One region of the Paenibacillus sp. AK121 genome, then DNA from elsewhere that is predicted to be linked to it. Evidence: riboswitches for the same ligand, from Rfam matches in the RefSeq annotation. Region 1 holds a riboswitch; the other holds the start of a gene.
The links. Region 1 has a riboswitch for FMN ahead of KSP24_RS09175 (DMT family transporter). Riboswitches for the same ligand answer to the same signal wherever they lie in the genome.

Region 1 (8,796 bases):
ATTGCTCTCCTTTTTATTGACGGTCCTGTACCGTAGCTCGTGATCTGGCATACCTAGTCTCTCACATCAGGCATACCCTGGATATTATAACTCCGTATTCCAAACATCGGATTATAGACTATTTCAGTATGATATAGGAAGGCGGTGAATTTCCAGTAGCTTAATTACATCTTACGCTGGGGATGGAGAAAAAAATCTACTTGAGTGCCTTCAGGTTGAGAATATTAATAGTAACTTTGGAGAAAGCCTTGCCTCTACAAGGTTTCCACTTTTATCTAAAAAAGAATAGTTAATTCTAACTGAGAAAAGAATGTAGTAGAGTTAGGTCACATGTCAGCAGATTAACTGCTTCAAGCCAAAATCATAAGAAAATCTGTATTAAAAAGCTGACTTCACGGGGTAAGAAGTCAGCTTTTTACAATTTAGGCCAAAACCTTTTCTAATTATTCACAAATGTATTGCGGTTTAAATAGAGTTTTTTATTCTTGCCTACTAACTATACTTTTAATATTTTCTTTAAATGTACTTAGTTTTTGCCCATCAATATATGGATTGTTTTCTGCGTCAATACTATTAAGACTAGCTTGTTCTTTTAACGCCTGATTGACCGCATAAACGTTTCCGTTTTTAATGTCAAATTTACCTTGATATTCACCAGCCACAAAGTAAATTGGATTAAATTTAGGATCTTGTCCCTTTTTCAAAAATAAAACGAGTTCATCGCCTTGCTTAAGGTAGGGATTGTCTGTTTTTTCAACAATATTGTCTGTTTTTATTCCTAATTGGGTAATAACAATATTTTCTTCTGATTCTGTTCCTTATTAATAAAGATCATTAATACCAAACACATCTTCGCTAGGCTGTGGAGTGTAAATTCCCCAATTATCATAGCATTGTGGTGTAGTTGGATACATCAAGCATTTACTAAAGTCTTCATCTAGTCCTAAGACATGTCCTAGCTCATGAGCAGCTACTGATTGTGCCTTCTGAGAAGAATAACAACTAACATTATTGGACTGAGCAGAAAGATTCTGAAAACAAGAACTTGATTGAATTGGGCTGCGAGTTAGCAGAATCATAGGACCATGCAAAAAACCGAAAGACCTTCCTACATAGGAAGGTCTTCATAGGCCCTCTCGTACCCTGCCGGATCGGCAGAATGTATAAAAGGGGGCGGTGGATACGATTTTAACCTAACGTTTTTTCTCCTTACAAAAACAGCATTTTATTTACTGATTTTCTCTATCACTTCAAGTTCTTGCGTGGAATAATATTTCTTATCATATTCTGTTAAGTAAAATGCTTCTGGTTCCTCTGAAACTCTTAACACAATAGATTGAAAATCATGCTCGTGAAATTGAGTATAATTTTTATTATAAAAATAATCACTCTGTCTTAAATCGTGATTGATATGATATGGGTATAATCCGTGTTCCTTAGAAGCAAACCAAACGTTTTCCAACGTCATGCCCTTTTTTGTAGCTTGTCCATTTTGTTCTTTTTCCGTTTTCATTTGATCCTTCATATCCATTCCTAACACTCTCCTATTCTAAGCTATCGTCTATTCCTTTGGACTATTTCCCGAGCTTGGTCAATCGTGTAACCCTTACGAATATAATAATTCTCTTCCACATACTCCATGTGTCGATCAACCTTTTCTGGCATTGTTTCAGGACTCCAACCTTCTTGGATAGCTCTTCGAAGAAAATTTAACGGTGACTTAACTGGACGTGGTGACTGTCTCATAATAAGTAATAATTCCAATACTCGTTCAAAAGGTAACGGTCTTAGTCGTCCGTCTATTTGCTTGCTTAAAAGTTACATTTACGTATACGTAAATGTAATCGTATATGTATAAGTAAATGTTTATAATTTGAGAAACAGACCGCCCCAGGTCAAAGGATGCGGTCTGCCCCATAAAGCCCACCTTGAAGCCGCCGCCTTTATTTAAAGCGACTGCCCGAGAGCCGTGTTACCAGCACGGTCCTCCTGAAATAAGTATAACACCTCGCTCAAATGGAATAAATGCCTTTTGTGGGCGTTCATTTCAAATAAGGATTTGGATGAAATAGGTTTTGCATACACGCCCTAATAAAAGAGGCTATCTGCGATCCACGCAGATTGTGTTACGAACCCTATCCCAAGTATCAGGAAGAAACTGTTTACATATAATTGACTTAGCTAAATACCATCAATTAAGCATTGGTTTGATCCAATGTTTCAATAGAAGTAAAGCTATTCAGAATCTCTTTAGCTATCAGCAATCCAAAGCAGAAAACAATCTCTTATAAAATTGTTACAAAAGTAGGACGCTTACCATGGTACAGCTGATTTTTCAAGAAATATAGCTAGCCTCCAAACAAGATGATGGACACAGGATAACTATTTTAGGTTTTTCAACTTTTCATCATGTTGGAGAGCTTGGAAACAAACAGCCTTTAACGCTCCTCCAAAAATTCCCCTATTCAAATTCGTTGGATATTTTTTATGGAAATCCCCTCCACCACTCTATATAATTCAGATACAGTTCGCCACACGAGCTAATCTAAAAATTAGGGGTGTTCCACACCTATGCCACAGCATATTTTACTTATTGAAGACGATCTATCTATTGCTGAAATGCTGCTTAAAGCACTCACCAAGGAGGGCTACAATTTAACCACCGCCTCTGACGGGGAAGAAGGGCTTAATGCCTTTGAACGTCACACTTACGACCTGGTACTCGTGGATCTGATGATGCCGAAGGTCGATGGTATGGAGGTGATCCGACAAATTCGTACCCGTAGTGCCGTGCCGATTTTGATTATGTCGGCTAAGGACAGCGATGTGGATAAAGCGCTTGGACTGGGCTTCGGGGCAGACGATTATGTTGCCAAACCTTTTTCAATGCTCGAAATGACGGCTCGTATTCAGTCCGCGATCCGCAGATCGACTACATATGCCCGTCTGCAACAGCAGGAGGAACAGCCGCAAGCACAAGTTTTGACCTATGGAAATTTGCGCATTGATTTTGATCACTTTACTGTCACACGCGATGGAAATGAAATTCAGCTAACAGCCAAAGAATCCGATATTCTGAAGCTGTTTGCATCCAATCCGAACCGAGTATTTACGAAAGCTCAATTATACGGGTTTATTTGGAAAGACGATTATATGGGTGATGAGAATGTGATTAACGTCCATATTCGCCGCCTACGTGAAAAAATTGAAGAAGATCCCTCTCACCCTGTCCATATTAAAACGCTGTGGGGCATCGGCTACAAATGGGAGAATGGCTGATATGATCATCGAAACTATTTTTGAATGGATTGTCATCCTCATAATGTCCGTCGTTATCCTATGGCTTTGGCGGGAACGTGTAGCCCATAAGCGTAAAATCAAGAATGTCCGAACCCTACTTGAGCGGATCGTGACCGTGAATCATGCGGAAAAGCTGCTATATGTTACAGGTGACGTGGAACTGCAGCGACTCATGACGGAAATCAACCGGCTACTAGACTTAAATTTGAGGGTATCAGCCGATTACAACCGAAGCCAAATCGCTATGCGAAAAATGATTTCAAATATTTCTCACGATCTCAAGACCCCGCTTACCGTTGTGCTTGGATATGCCGAGATGCTGGATGACGATCCAGATATTTCGCCAGAAGAACGTATAAAGCTGCTATCCAGAATTCATCAAAAGACAAGCGAAGCAATTGAGATGATCGGAAGTTTTTTTAGTTTGGCGAAGCTGGAAGCTAACGATACTGACATTCAACTGACCCGACTGGAGATAGGAGAACTATGCAGACGCAGCATTTTGGAGTTTTATGATCTGCTGACGGCTCAGGGTTTTACGGTACATATTGATATCCCGGAGCATCCTATACATACCTTGGGGAACGAAGGAGCCATTGGGCGGGTGCTGAGCAATCTGATTTCGAATGCCATTCGCTACGGGGCAGAGGGTCGAACGCTAGGCCTGACGCTGTCAGAACAGCAGGATACGGTGCGTATAGAGGTGTGGGATCGTGGAAAAGGCATACAGGAGCCGGAGCAGGATAAGGTTTTTGAACGCATGTACACACTTGAGGATTCCCGTAATAAGGCGGTACAGGGCAGTGGACTGGGTCTTACGATTGCCAAGCGCCTGGTTGAATGCATGAATGGAGAGATGCAATTGACCAGCAAGCCTTATGAGCAGACCGTCTTCTCTTTTACCTTGAAGAAGATCAACTATTAAGCGAGCTGCTCAACTTAATAAATTTGTAAGGATTACGAAAGAAAAATGAACATTTCGCCCTTTATTCTTGAATTATCAACAGCACACGAAGGGAGAACACCCATGACTTACATATTACGTACACATCAGCTGACCAAAGCCATGAAGGGCAATGAAATTGTAGCAGGGGTCAGTATGAATGTGCGCAAGGGGGAAACCTATGGCTTTCTCGGTCCCAATGGAGCGGGCAAGACGACGGTGATGAAAATGATTACCAACCTGCTCAAGCCAACATCGGGCGAGATTGAACTGTTCGGTGAAAAGCTAACGCCACAGTCTTATCATCTGCTCGGACGGATGGGTTCGATTATTGAATATCCGATTTTTTATGAAAGGCTGACAGCTCAGCAAAATCTCGAACTTCATTGTGAATACATGGGCTATTATAATAAGCAGGCTGTCCGGGATGCACTGGAATTAGTGAACTTGCGGAATGCAGATGACAAGCCGGTAAAAGACTTTTCACTAGGAATGAAGCAGCGTCTCGGGATTGCCCGAGCCATTGCGACCAAGCCGGAGCTACTCATTTTAGATGAACCGATTAACGGTCTGGACCCAGTGGGAATCAAGGAAATTCGGCAGTTATTCCATATGCTATGCAAGGAATATGGGATGACGCTGCTCGTGTCCAGTCATTTATTAGCGGAAATTGAGCAGATTGCGGATACAATAGGCGTGATTAATCACGGACGGCTGATTGAGGAAGTTTCGATGGAACAGGTACGGGATACCAATACGGAATATATCGAATTTACGACCAACGATTGCAAAAAAGCAGCCTACATCCTCTCCCACCATCTGAGTCTGAATAATATAAAGGTGCTTAATGAACAGAGTATACGTATTTACGATACTAGTGTACCGCAGAAGCAAATTACGAAAACGCTCATTTTAAATGATGTAGAGGTCGATTCCATTCATCAGAAGAGCAGTACGCTGGAAGACTACTTTTTACGTCTGTTACATGGAGGGGATCACCATGCTTAAATTGATACAGTTGGAGATGAAAAAGCTTCATCTGGCGGGTTATATCCGTTCAGCGCTGATCGCCAACGCCTGTATTCTAGGGTTACTTAGTACTATTGGGCTGGACAGCCACATTGAAGGAGTACCCGAATTTACACAGTACGCTCAGCTTCTCGATCTTATGGACAATATGGTGAGAGCAACGTTTATTGTATTTGCCTCCGTTCTACTGTGCCGTTTTATCGTAGGAGAATTTAAATCCAAATCGATTACAATCTTGTTCATGTATCCGATTCATCGTCAAAAGCTAATGATCGCCAAGCTCTTGATTGTACTGATGTTTACGTTTTTATCTATTGTAATATCGGAAATCATCATTACGGCTGCGATTCATTTGCTCAACCAGTTTGTCATAATTGTACCGGATAAGCTTACTCTTTCCATACTAGCCGACCAATCGGCACGTACGCTAATCAATGCCGTTGCCGCCAGTTTTATGGGATTGGTTCCGCTGTATATGGGAATGCGAAGATACTCTGTACCCACGACCATTGTGACCTCGATTCTGATTGTAGCATTGCTTTTCTCCAATAATAACGGTGCTACCCTTAGCTCCATTGCCCCCGTGCAAATCAGCTTCTCTGTACTGGGAATGCTTGTGGCTTATGCGGCCATTCGGCGCATTGAGTATAAGGATATTGCCTAGTAATCAGGATTAAACATAGAACGCTTTCATAAAAAAATGAAAATCCTTGCTTGATATACACACATTTTTCACTGGACTTCATTCCAAAACAGGTATATCCTATAGGAGAAATTAAAAAACGGAATAAGGATCTTCGGGGTAGGGTGAGATTCCTAACCGGCGGTATGGCTCATGGAGCTAAGCCCGCGACTCTGTATCTGGCAACAAGATACGGACTGATTTGGTGAGATGCCAAAGCCGACGGTAAAGTCCGGATGGAAGAAGATCGAAATATGAACATGCCGCAAAGTCGATGAATACTGCATTATGGTTGTGCAGTGACTTCATTTAACTTGCATCAAACGGCAAGTTTATTTGATCAACCCCCGTCTTGCATGGCCTTCGCCATGGACGGGGGTTTTTGTGCCACCGGTCCTGTATTCGCAAGGAGCTAAATAAGTATGAGTCAATCATCAACTGTACTAACATCCAAGGATTTTGATCGTAGCTCCCACATGAAAAGCGGTTTTTGGCTAGTCGCAATTGGAGCGGCCTTGTGGGGCGCAGACCCGCTGTTTCGTATTATTTTGTTAAAATCATTTACCTCAGCACAAATCGTACTGATGGAGCATGTACTGCTCTTTATCGCTCTGACGCCGATGCTGTGGAAGCATCGCGAGGAGCTTAAAACGATACGATTTCGTCAGGTTTTCGCTATTTTGTTTGTCTCATGGGGTGGCTCGGCACTGGCCAGTGTGATTTTCACCATGGCACTCAGCAACGGTGATCTGAATGCCGTACTTTTACTTCAGAAGCTTCAACCTTTGGTTGCTATTATTCTGGCCCGCGTGATATTGAAGGAAATGTTACCGCGTCATTTTGGAATATTAATTGTCATCGCTCTGTTCGGGACGTATCTTCTGACCTTCGGTTGGTCGCTTCCCTTTGGACATGTTCATGATTTTGTTCAAGTTGGTAGTCTGCTTGCACTGGGTGCAGCGATTCTGTGGGGCGGTTCGACCGTTATGGGCAGCTACTTGCTCCGTTCGATGAAATATGAAACGGTAACCTCCCTTCGCTTCATGGTGGCGCTCCCTCTGCTCATTGTTCTCACCTCTGTGGAGCATGCTCCGTGGAATATGCCTACAGGTACATGGGCGGGCGCAGCTGTAATTATCAACTTGCTGCTGCAGGCATTGCTTCCGGGTCTTCTCAGCTTATTACTGTATTACAAAGGCTTAAGTACAACCAAAGCTTCTTATGCTACGATGGCAGAATTGAGCTTTCCTATGGTAGGTGTTGTGATTAACTGGATCGCTTTCCAACAAATCGTTACCGTAGCGCAATTAACTGGTTTTATGCTTATCTGGGTTACACTCTTTATGATTTCTCGTCAGCAAAAAAATTAACAGATCCATTTGCTTTATACTCACCTCAAGCCAAATCATGAAGGTGCTTTTGCATCTCTGATTTGGCTTTTTATGTATGCATATTCATACCGTGATTAGCCCTTAAGAACTATTTTTTAAAAAATGTACCTAAAACATGCCTTGATTCATCATTTTTTAAGATTACATCTATAAAATCAGTCGATTTCTGTCGAATAAAACAATGTAGTGACCATCAGACACAGAGGAGAAAAAACATGACTAAAGAAAAACAAACAGTTCCGTGGTGGAACAGGTTTCTCAAGCAATTTTATTTAATGAGGACAAAATTAATCATTTCTTTTTTGGCTGTGTTATTGATTCCGAGCTTACTTATTGGATACTTTTCTTATCAGGGGGCTACGACACAGCTCAGTCAGCAAATGGCTAATTCCGTATACACGAATCTGTATCTGATCCAAAGCAATGTCAATCAGTATGTATCCCCGATCATGAAGGACGTGGACGTCCTTACCAGTGAAATCCAGGCTGATTCCATTGGTTCCGATCAAGAAGCCCTTCAGAAAAAATTGGATGACATCGTCAAAGCTCATCCTGAGTTAGATGCCGCGCTCCTTGGCAATGCGAAAGGAGAATATATCCGTTCTCCGCTAAAAAAGGAGGCTGATTATGATCCTAGGGAGAGAAAATGGTACAAAAATGCGATGCTACATAAGGGCAACATATTTGTCGGTGTTCCAGTTGCCAGCGTTACGACAGGGAACCTAGTAGTTAATGTATCGGCAACGCTGAAGAACGGTGAAGGGGCTGTTGCATTGGCTTTGAATCTGGACAAGATGGGGGACAGTCTGCAGTCTGTTAAGATAGGCGAACGCGGAGGACTCATCATTGTTGATTCTGATCATAAGGTTGTATCTGGAGCTGGAACAGCCTTTGACAAGACTGGCAAAAAACCGGCTGACACTATGGAGGGACTTCCCAAAGTGGCGGCAACCGGAGAAAATGATACTCCTTCCGTGTCGCAAATTAAATTTATGAATCGGGATGTGCTGGCCTTTACACTTAAGGACCCTCTCACTGGATGGAATATTGTTGCATTATCGGATCTGGAGGATTATAGTGATGCAGCCCAACCGATTCTGAGGCAAAGCCTGATTGTAATTGTTATTTCCATACTGGCCGCTGCGATCATCATAGTGCTAATGATCCGCTCATTCCTGATCCCTCTCAAGAAGCTGCAAGCAGGAACACGGATCGTCCGTGATGGAAATCTGACCGAACGTGTTAATATATCTAGAAAGGACGAGTTCGGCGAGCTGGCACAGAATTTTGACCAGATGACACATTCCTTGCATACGATGGTCTCCGAGGTCAACCAAACGTCCTCACGGCTTGCTTCCTCTTCTCTGGTAATCAAGGAAAGCACAGAACAAACGACGGAATCCGTACAACACGTAGCGGAAACGGTTATGGAATCCGCAGAAAATGCAGCA
Region 2 (8,796 bases), on a different contig from region 1:
TTGCTACGCTCCACAGCCGCATTTAGATGGAGTACATACTGTATTTGGTAAAGTAACCAAAGGTATGGAATTCATTGATGCTGTAAAACAAGGCGACAAAATGAAAGAGGTTAAAGTATTTGACGTGTAATTTACCATTACATGCATGATTTGAATTCCTTTAAATAGCGTTGCACCTAAGCCGTTCTGTCTTTGGACAGGGCGGCTTTTGTTGTCTTTTGTTTGACGGTTTGCTGATTTTTACAATCACGTAGGTATTACAGTGCGTAAGATCACATTCGAAAAGTAAGTGTTGTGATAGCCTTTTCATAAGAATGCATTTTCCATTTATTTTATATGAGTATTCAAGCTCAGTAAGAGTTGGAAAAGAAGGGGGCTTATCACATTGTCTATTTTAACGCGCACAAATCGACTCGGATTTTTTGAAATCCGGCTGGAATCCATTGGTGGACTCGGCGCAAATCTGGCTGGCAAAATGTTGGCCGAAACCGGGGTACTTGGTCTGGGACTGAATGCTTCAAATTTCTCATCCTACGGTTCGGAAAAGAAGGGATCTCCAGTTAAAAGCTTTGTTCGCTTCTGTGAGCCGGAGGTGGATATTCGCGATCACAGTCCGATCGAGCAACCGCATGTGGTAGGCATTTTCCATGAAACGTTATACAAAACGGTAAATGTAATCAGCGGCCTGCCAGCAGATGGGATTGTAGTGGTCAATTCCACACGTCCGGCAGAAGAAATACGGGCTGATTTGGGACTGGTATCCGGTACATTAGCAGTGGTGGATGCGATGGGCATCGCACTGGAAGAGCGGACCAAACTAAATACGTCCATGCTAGGTGCCTTGTTCCGTGTCTGTGATTTCCTGGACCCGGAAGCAATGAGATCGGTTATTCGCAGTACTTTTGAAAAGAAAAATCCACAATTAGTGGAACCTAATCTGCGTACGTTTAATCGTGGTTTTGAAGAAATGCAACTACATGTATATCCGGTTACTGCTGACGCGCAGGATCGGGTTTTTGAACGTCCGCAGCCTTTGCTAGGGTACGAAACTCAATTGCTGGGGGGCGTTATTGCAACTCAGGGCAACAGCATGACGAAAGATGTTAGTGGTTCACGTCAGGGTTATGTACCTGAGTATGAAGCTGATAAATGTACTCATTGTGCCAAGTGTGATTCGATTTGCCCGGATTACTGCTTTGTATGGGAAGAGCAAGCAGACAAACGCGGAAGAATGATGCCGTTTTTGCAAGGGATTGATTACCAGTATTGCAAAGGGTGTCTGAAGTGTGTAGATATTTGCCCGTCGGGGGCATTAAGCTCGCGTCGCGAACAATGGGGCTGGGCGGAGCAGAATCGCGTTGCCCACCAATTTCCAGTATATGAAGGAGGGCGTGCGTAATGGCAAAGCTGGAGGAAGAACTCAAACAGACGGGCGCCGCACAAGTGACAACATTCGAATCCGGTAATGAAATGGCAGCTACAGCGGCTGCGCAGATCAATTATCATATGATGGGATATTTCCCGATTACGCCATCGACTGAGGTAGCCCAGTATCTAGATCAAATGAAAACGCGTGGTCAGCATAATATTAAACTGGTTGCAGCAGATGGAGAACACGGATCGGCAGGGATTTGTTATGGAGCTGCGGCAGCAGGAGCGCGGGTTGTGAACGCTACCAGTTCGCAAGGTTTCCTGTACATGCTGGAGCAGTTGCCTGTTCAGTCGGGTACCCGTTTTCCTATGGTTATGAATCTGGTGACAAGAGCTGTCAGTGGTCCCTTGGATATTCGGGGGGATCATTCGGACCTGTATTATGGTTTGAATACAGGCTGGGTCATTTTGACGGCAAGTACGCCACAGGCTGTGTATGATATGAACATTATGGCCCTGAAAATTGCAGAGCATAGCGATGTACGATTGCCTGTAATGGTCGCATACGACGGTTTTTATACGTCCCATCAAAAACGTAAAGTGCAATATTTTGCCGATGCAGAGACCGTGCGCGATTTTGTAGGCCCCAACCCGAACCTAAATTATCCGAATATTACGGATTTTGATCATCCTGTCACTGTGGGTGCGCATATGAACGGCGATGACCTGACGAATAATCACGCTCAACTGTCCAAAGCGTTGAAGCTTTCAGAAGGAGTATATGAGCAGGTAGCAGCAGAATATGCCGCTTTATCCGGGCGGGAATATCCGATTTTGGACCTGTATCATATGGAAGATGCCGAGGTTGCGGTCTTCCTGCTGAACTCGGCGGCCGAATCGGCCAAGGATGTGGCGGATCAACTCCGCACGCGCGGCATTAAAGCCGGTGTGATTCGTCCGAATATCATCCGGCCATTTCCTGCTGCACAACTGCGAGAGGCATTGCGTCATGTCAAGGCGCTGCTGGTGGGTGAACGTGCAGATTCATACGGATCGGATGGCGGTAATTTGACGCACGAAATCAAGGCGGCGTTGCAGGAGGACCCGTTGAACCAAACCATCGTGTTAAGCCGTATCTTTGGCTTGGGTGGTAAGGACTTTTATGCGGAAGATGCAGAGGCCTTCTTCCAGCTTGCGATTCAGGCGGCAGAGGCTGGACGCGCGGAGAAGCCTTTTGATTATTACGGGGTTAATCCAGGCTCTCCAGACAAGGTGATGCCGCAAGTCATGCAGCCACCACGTGGCAATGCATACCGTACGGGGCTGATTCAGGTTACGCCGGACGAGGCGACTGGGAAGCTCAAAGTCAAGGTACCACCTCTGCGTTCGTTGACAACCAAACCACGCCGTCTTACACCAGGGCATGGGGCTTGTCCTGGTTGTGGAGCCTTGTCTGCGCTTGAGCTATTTTTTAAAGGAATTGAAGGCGATATTGTCGTACTATTCCAGACTGGCTGCGTTTATGTGGTGACGACAGGGTATCCATATACATCACACAAGCAACCGATGATCCACAATCTTTTTCAAAACGGGGCCGCTACCCTTTCAGGTGCGCTGGAAGCTTACATGGAGATGAAGCGACGTAATGAAATTAAGATATCTGATGATCCAACCTTTATCATGATCAGTGGTGACGGTGGGATGGATATCGGTATGGGTTCTGCAATTGGTGCGGCTCTGCGTAACCATAAACTGATTATGCTGGAATATGACAACGAGGGGTACATGAATACAGGTTCGCAGCAATCGTACTCCACTCCAATGGGGCATATGACCAGTACATCGGGTGTAGGGAAAATGCAAAAAGGGAAGCAAGGGCATCATAAGGATACCGTACAAATCATGGCCGCCTGTAACATCCCGTATGCTTTTACCGCAGCCGAAAGCCATCCGCAGGATATGCTGCGCAAAGCGGCCAAGGCTCAATGGTATGCCAACAACGTCGGTACGGCTTATGGTAAAATTCTGTGCGCTTGCCCGCTCAACTGGAAATCCGAAGACAGACTGGGTACTAGCATCGTAGGCGCCGCAGTTGAGTCTTGCTTCTTTCCTTTGTACGAAATCGAACAGGGAAGCACGACGATTACGTACAATCCGGAAGACAAGGGAAAACGGATTCCAGCCGCAGAATGGCTGAAATTAATGGGTAAAACGAAGCATCTTCTCAAAGAGGAAGCAACGCTGGCTACCTTTGAGCAGGAGATTGAGCGTCGCTGGACTATCCTGAAAAAGAAACATGAAATTTCGGAGTTATAGTTCTGTTTTTTTGTATAATAATCGTGTAACATTGTTAGCCGCTGTTTCGGCACCAGTTCGATTGAGATTCCTTGCGCTTGCTGCGCAAGGAATCTTTTTTTGCGTTTATGGGTTGAAGCATAAAAAAACAGGTAATGATTTCCGATATAGGAGTGGAGGCCTATAGAAGGCATGTTATAAAGTTTTCTTTTGAATTTTAAGATGCAATGAGGTGCAGGTAATGATTAAGCTGAATACAGTTGAAATAATTGAAATTATAAAGAAGCAAATCCCCAAGGTTATGAACATCACGCCAGTGGAACTCAAGTTTACGGATGATTTTGGACGGGCATCGCTGGCGGCAACAGAACACAAATTCACGCTGACGAACCAGCATTATTCTGCCAAGGTGATGGATTGTGTGTTAGAAACACAAGTGCGCCCTATTTTAATGTGTGAAATTATTTATTTTCTAAAATGCGAGTTTATTGATGGGCATGTGGATGTACGACTGGATTATGAAGCATGTTCTGAAGGAGAGCGAGGACCTGTTGCTTCGGCCGTTATTACCTTTGACCATGATACACAGCTTGGAGTCGACGAACTGGCCGATCTGATTGATCTGGCACTTCATATGAATGATAAAACCTGGTTTGAAGAACTCTCCAGCCAATATGTCAAAACCAAAGCAGGAGCTTCTATTAGATAACTTGCTTTTTTTTGAAGTCGGTGCTAATATACGTAACAAGTTTAATGTTAATTCAATTAAATAAGAGCAAGATCCTTCGGGGCGGGGCGAAATTCCCCACCGGCGGTGATGACATGTTTGTGAATCGCTTCTGCGAACTCAGCATGGCTTAGTCCGTGACCCGGATGCTGAACAATCAGCAGAAGGTGGACCTGGTGTAATTCCGGGACCGACAGTATAGTCTGGATGGGAGAAGGATACGAAGCGCATGTGTATGACGTGACATGTGCCAATTTTTAGCATACGTAAAAATGCGTACGGCTTATTTCGTTGTAGGACAGTATCGGACGACAGCTTTGATTAAGCTTTCTTTTTGATAACGTTCTGAGCGTAATTGCTGTACCTTCGATCATGCTTTCTTTTGGCAAACCTATGATTTCATGTCATTTTAAGACATACATGAACTGCGCTTGTATACTACATATGTGACTCTCATCACCCCCATGACGGATTGAATCCTGACTGGGGGTTATTTGCGCTTACAGCAGATGAATTAGGGATAAACTGAAATGTAGTGGAAAGGAGTGAAAGCATGTTTACCGGATTGGTCGAGGAAGTGGGTCGCATTCAAAGTATTTCTAAGAGCGGTGAAGCGATGGTGCTGGGGATTTCGGGTTCTGTGGTATTGGGCGATTTGAAAATCGGCGATAGTGTCTCGGTAAATGGGGTTTGCCTGACGGCAATACAGATTGGTACTAAAGATTTTAAGGTTGATGTGATGCCAGAGACTTTTCGCAGCAGTAATCTAAGGGAACTCAGATCCGGCAGCCGAGTCAACCTGGAGCGAGCGATGGCGGCGAATGGAAGGTTCGGAGGACATATCGTACAGGGACATGTGGACGGGACGGGTACAATTCGCGGAGTAACATCAGACCAGAATGCAGTTGTGTTCGAAGTTGAGCCTTCTGATCAAGCATTATTTAAATATGTTCTCCTCAAAGGGTCAATTACAATTGATGGTATCAGCCTCACAGTCGCGCAGCGTACGAGAGATAGCTTTGCCGTATCCATTATCCCCCACACCTTAGCTGAAACGGCCTTACAAGCCAAACGTGAGGGAGACACTGTGAATATTGAATGCGACATATTGGGCAAATATGTGGAGCAACTTTTACATTACAGAGGTTCAGTACCGATGGAGAGAGCAGATCAAGCTCCTCTTAGTTTGGACTATTTGGCGAAACACGGCTTTGCTTGATACAGCCTGATACAGAATGATAGAAAATTTGGTTCAGGAGCATTCGTGACATAAGACATAAGGAGGAGAGGGTTATGGATAGAGGCATCCAAATAAGTGCGACGACAAACATCATGGAGCAGGGCGAGTTGCACCATGACGAAGAGATTCGATTGGATTCCATCGAAGAAGCATTGGAGGATTTAAAGAACGGCAAAGTCGTTATTGTAGTGGATGATGAACAGCGGGAAAATGAAGGCGACTTTATCGCTTTGGCTGAGAAAGCATCGCCTGAGGTCATCAACTTCATGATTACAGAAGGTCGCGGGTTGGTCTGCGTGCCGATCACACAGCACAGAGCCGAGGCATTGGAATTGCATCCTATGGTAGAGCAAAACACAGATTTTCACGGTACCGCCTTTACGGTATCGGTAGATCATATGAAGACAACAACGGGGATTTCAGCGGCCGAGCGCTCTTTGACTGTTCGCGCCTTAGCCGAAGAAGCAATCACGGGCAGCGATTTCCGCAAACCTGGTCACATGTTCCCGCTAATTGCTCGCGATGGTGGGGTCTTGCAACGCGCCGGTCATACTGAAGCGGCTGTCGACCTGGCACGACTCAGCGGCTTCAAGCCGGCCGGGGTCATTTGCGAAATTATAAAAGAAGATGGCTCAATGGCCCGCTTGCCTGATTTGGCCGTGATCGCCAAGCGACATCAACTGAAGCTGATTAGCATTCAACATTTAATTGAATACCGTCGTCGTTTGTCATTGTAAAAAAATTCAAAAAAAGAGAGGTTGATAAGAATGGCACGTTTTCTGGAAGGTAATCTTGTATCAAGTGGTTTAAAGTATGGTATTGTGGTGGGCAGATTTAATGAGTTTATTACAAGCAAACTGTTAAGTGGTGCGCTTGACGCACTTCAACGACATGGTGCACAGGAAGATGAAATTGATGTAGCATGGGTGCCGGGTGCATTTGAAATCTCACTTATTGCACAAAAAATGGCTGCAAGCGGAAAATATGATGCCGTCATTACGCTTGGCACGGTTATCCGTGGCTCTACTTCACACTATGATATCGTCTGCAATGAAGTGGCCAAGGGTGTGGCGGCAAGCAGTCTGAAAACGGGTGTCCCTATTATTTTTGGTGTAGTGACTACGGAAAATATTGAGCAGGCTATTGAACGAGCAGGTACGAAGGCTGGTAATAAAGGTTGGGATTCTGCGCTGGCTGCGATTGAAATGGCCAATCTCGGTAAGCAGTTCTAATGATATAAATGGCTGAAAGAACGGCATAAACTGCAAAGTGGAAAAGGGATTGGATTGTTAAGCAAGGCGATGACGTATATACTACAGAAAGAGGGATTGATAACGTAGAGCATAAGTGCTAATGGGGAAAGGTATTGTTGAATGATGATTGGAGTAAGGCAGGGGGAAGCACATTGACAGTCGTAAATTACAAGCTGGAAACATTCGAGGGTCCGCTGGATCTACTGTTGCATCTGATTGATAAAGCCGAGATTGACATTCAGGATATCCCGATTAGCGATATTACTGATCAGTACATGGCTTTTTTGCACAGTATGCAGGAGCTGGAGCTGGACATTACAAGCGAGTTTCTAGTGATGGCGGCGACGCTCTTATCCATTAAGAGTAAATTGTTGCTTCCCAAGCCACCTGTGATGGAATATGACGATTTGGATTATTATGAAGAAGAGGACTATGATCCACGCGAGGAACTGGTTCGCAAGCTGGTGGAGTATCGCAAATACAAAGGGATTGCTCGCCACCTGAGTGAACGTGAGTGGGAACGGAGTCTGATTTATGGCAAGGAGCCGGAAGATTTGAGCGCATTCTTGCCAACCGAACCCGCGAATCCGGTGCATGGGCTGCATGCAAGTGATTTGGTCGCGGCCTTTCAGCGTGCATTGCGCAAAGCTGAACGACGTACGACGGTAACCCGTGTTCATCGGGACGAAATTTCAGTCAAGGACCGTATCCGGCAAGTTATCGGGGCGTTAGAGATGGTGGGGACTGGAGGACGGCTGCTGTTCTCCAAGCTGATGCATGAGGATATGTATCGGCATGAGGTGGTTGTAACCTTTTTGGCTATCCTTGAATTGATGAAAATGAAGCAAATCTTCTGTTATCAGGAGAAGCTTTTCGATGATATTGTAATGGAGTGGAGAGGGGATTTACGGGTTAATGGATTATCTGAAGCTGAAATCAATTATTGAGGGGCTGCTGTTTCTTGCGGGAGAGGAAGGGTTGTCCACCAAGCAGATCGCCGACATTGTAGAGCAGCAGCAAGAGCTGGTTGAAAAGTGTCTGGAGGATATGAAACAGGACATGGAGCAGGGAGGAAGAGGTCTGCAGCTTGTCCGTATTGCTGGTCATTATCAGCTTGCAACCTTATCCGAACATGCACCCTATTTTGAAAAGCTCGCCTACTCTCCGGCACGTGCCTCACTGTCTCAAGCTGCTTTGGAGACATTGGCTATTGTGGCCTATCGCCAGCCCATTACAAGAGTTGAAATCGAAGAAATTCGGGGTGTCAAATCCGAGCGGGCCATACATACACTGGTCATCAAGGAGCTCATTGAAGAGAAAGGTCGAGCTGAAGCCATCGGACGACCAATATTGTATGGAACGACGAAATCATTCTTGGATTATTTCGGTCTAGGCTCTCTCGAAGATCTACCGCAACCGGAGCAGTTCGAGGATTCAGACAATTTGGAAGAAGAGACACAGCTATTGTTCGAGCGTCTGGAGAGCAGCCAGCCTGCGGAGAACGATTCGGATCTGGAATCCTAAGTTCATAAAATTTAAAAGACAGCCAGTCCTTACGTTGTTGAGGGCTGGCTGTTTGGCATTTTAAGATGCATGATTTTCCGCTGAAGGGTCATACTATTTTTGCCATGATATTCTATAGCAAAAGGGTAGGGAGGACTCGCCAGTGTGGAAATGGATCAGTATCGCCATCATCATCGTTATATTCATCGTACTGGCTATTCTGCTCTCTCGTATTCGATTGAAGCTGGAAATTGCCAAGCATGACAATGATGATCGGGCGCATCTAGAGATCAGAATTCTATACGGGTTGGTCAAAATGGATTACGATATTCCAGCCATTCTCATAACAGGTTTGAAAAAAGGGCTTCTCTATCGGCTTGACCGCAATAAAAACATACATAAAACGG

Region 2: it holds a riboswitch for FMN, as region 1 does, so the genes downstream of both, ribE (riboflavin synthase) here and KSP24_RS09175 (DMT family transporter) in region 1, are expected to answer to the same signal.

What each region holds. Positions count from the first base shown of each region.
Region 1 is NZ_JAHPJM010000004.1:81,938-90,733, forward strand. It holds gene KSP24_RS09140 (hypothetical protein) at 480-704, opposite strand; gene KSP24_RS25620 (matrixin family metalloprotease) at 822-1,079, opposite strand; gene KSP24_RS09150 (hypothetical protein) at 1,226-1,531, opposite strand; gene KSP24_RS09155 (response regulator transcription factor) at 2,572-3,279, shown strand; gene KSP24_RS09160 (sensor histidine kinase) at 3,281-4,225, shown strand; gene KSP24_RS09165 (ABC transporter ATP-binding protein) at 4,328-5,251, shown strand; gene KSP24_RS09170 (ABC transporter permease) at 5,244-5,936, shown strand; FMN riboswitch at 6,062-6,206, shown strand; gene KSP24_RS09175 (DMT family transporter) at 6,377-7,324, shown strand; gene KSP24_RS09180 (methyl-accepting chemotaxis protein) at 7,561-8,796, shown strand, end outside.
Region 2 is NZ_JAHPJM010000003.1:258,838-267,633, reverse strand. It holds gene KSP24_RS07530 (peptidylprolyl isomerase) at 1-130, shown strand, start outside; gene KSP24_RS07525 (2-oxoacid:acceptor oxidoreductase family protein) at 386-1,399, shown strand; gene KSP24_RS07520 (thiamine pyrophosphate-dependent enzyme) at 1,399-3,687, shown strand; gene KSP24_RS07515 (IDEAL domain-containing protein) at 3,908-4,375, shown strand; FMN riboswitch at 4,444-4,616, shown strand; gene ribE (riboflavin synthase) at 4,947-5,612, shown strand; gene ribB (3,4-dihydroxy-2-butanone-4-phosphate synthase) at 5,687-6,370, shown strand; gene ribH (6,7-dimethyl-8-ribityllumazine synthase) at 6,401-6,865, shown strand; gene KSP24_RS07495 (segregation and condensation protein A) at 7,039-7,833, shown strand; gene scpB (SMC-Scp complex subunit ScpB) at 7,802-8,410, shown strand; gene KSP24_RS07485 (DUF2953 domain-containing protein) at 8,553-8,796, shown strand, end outside.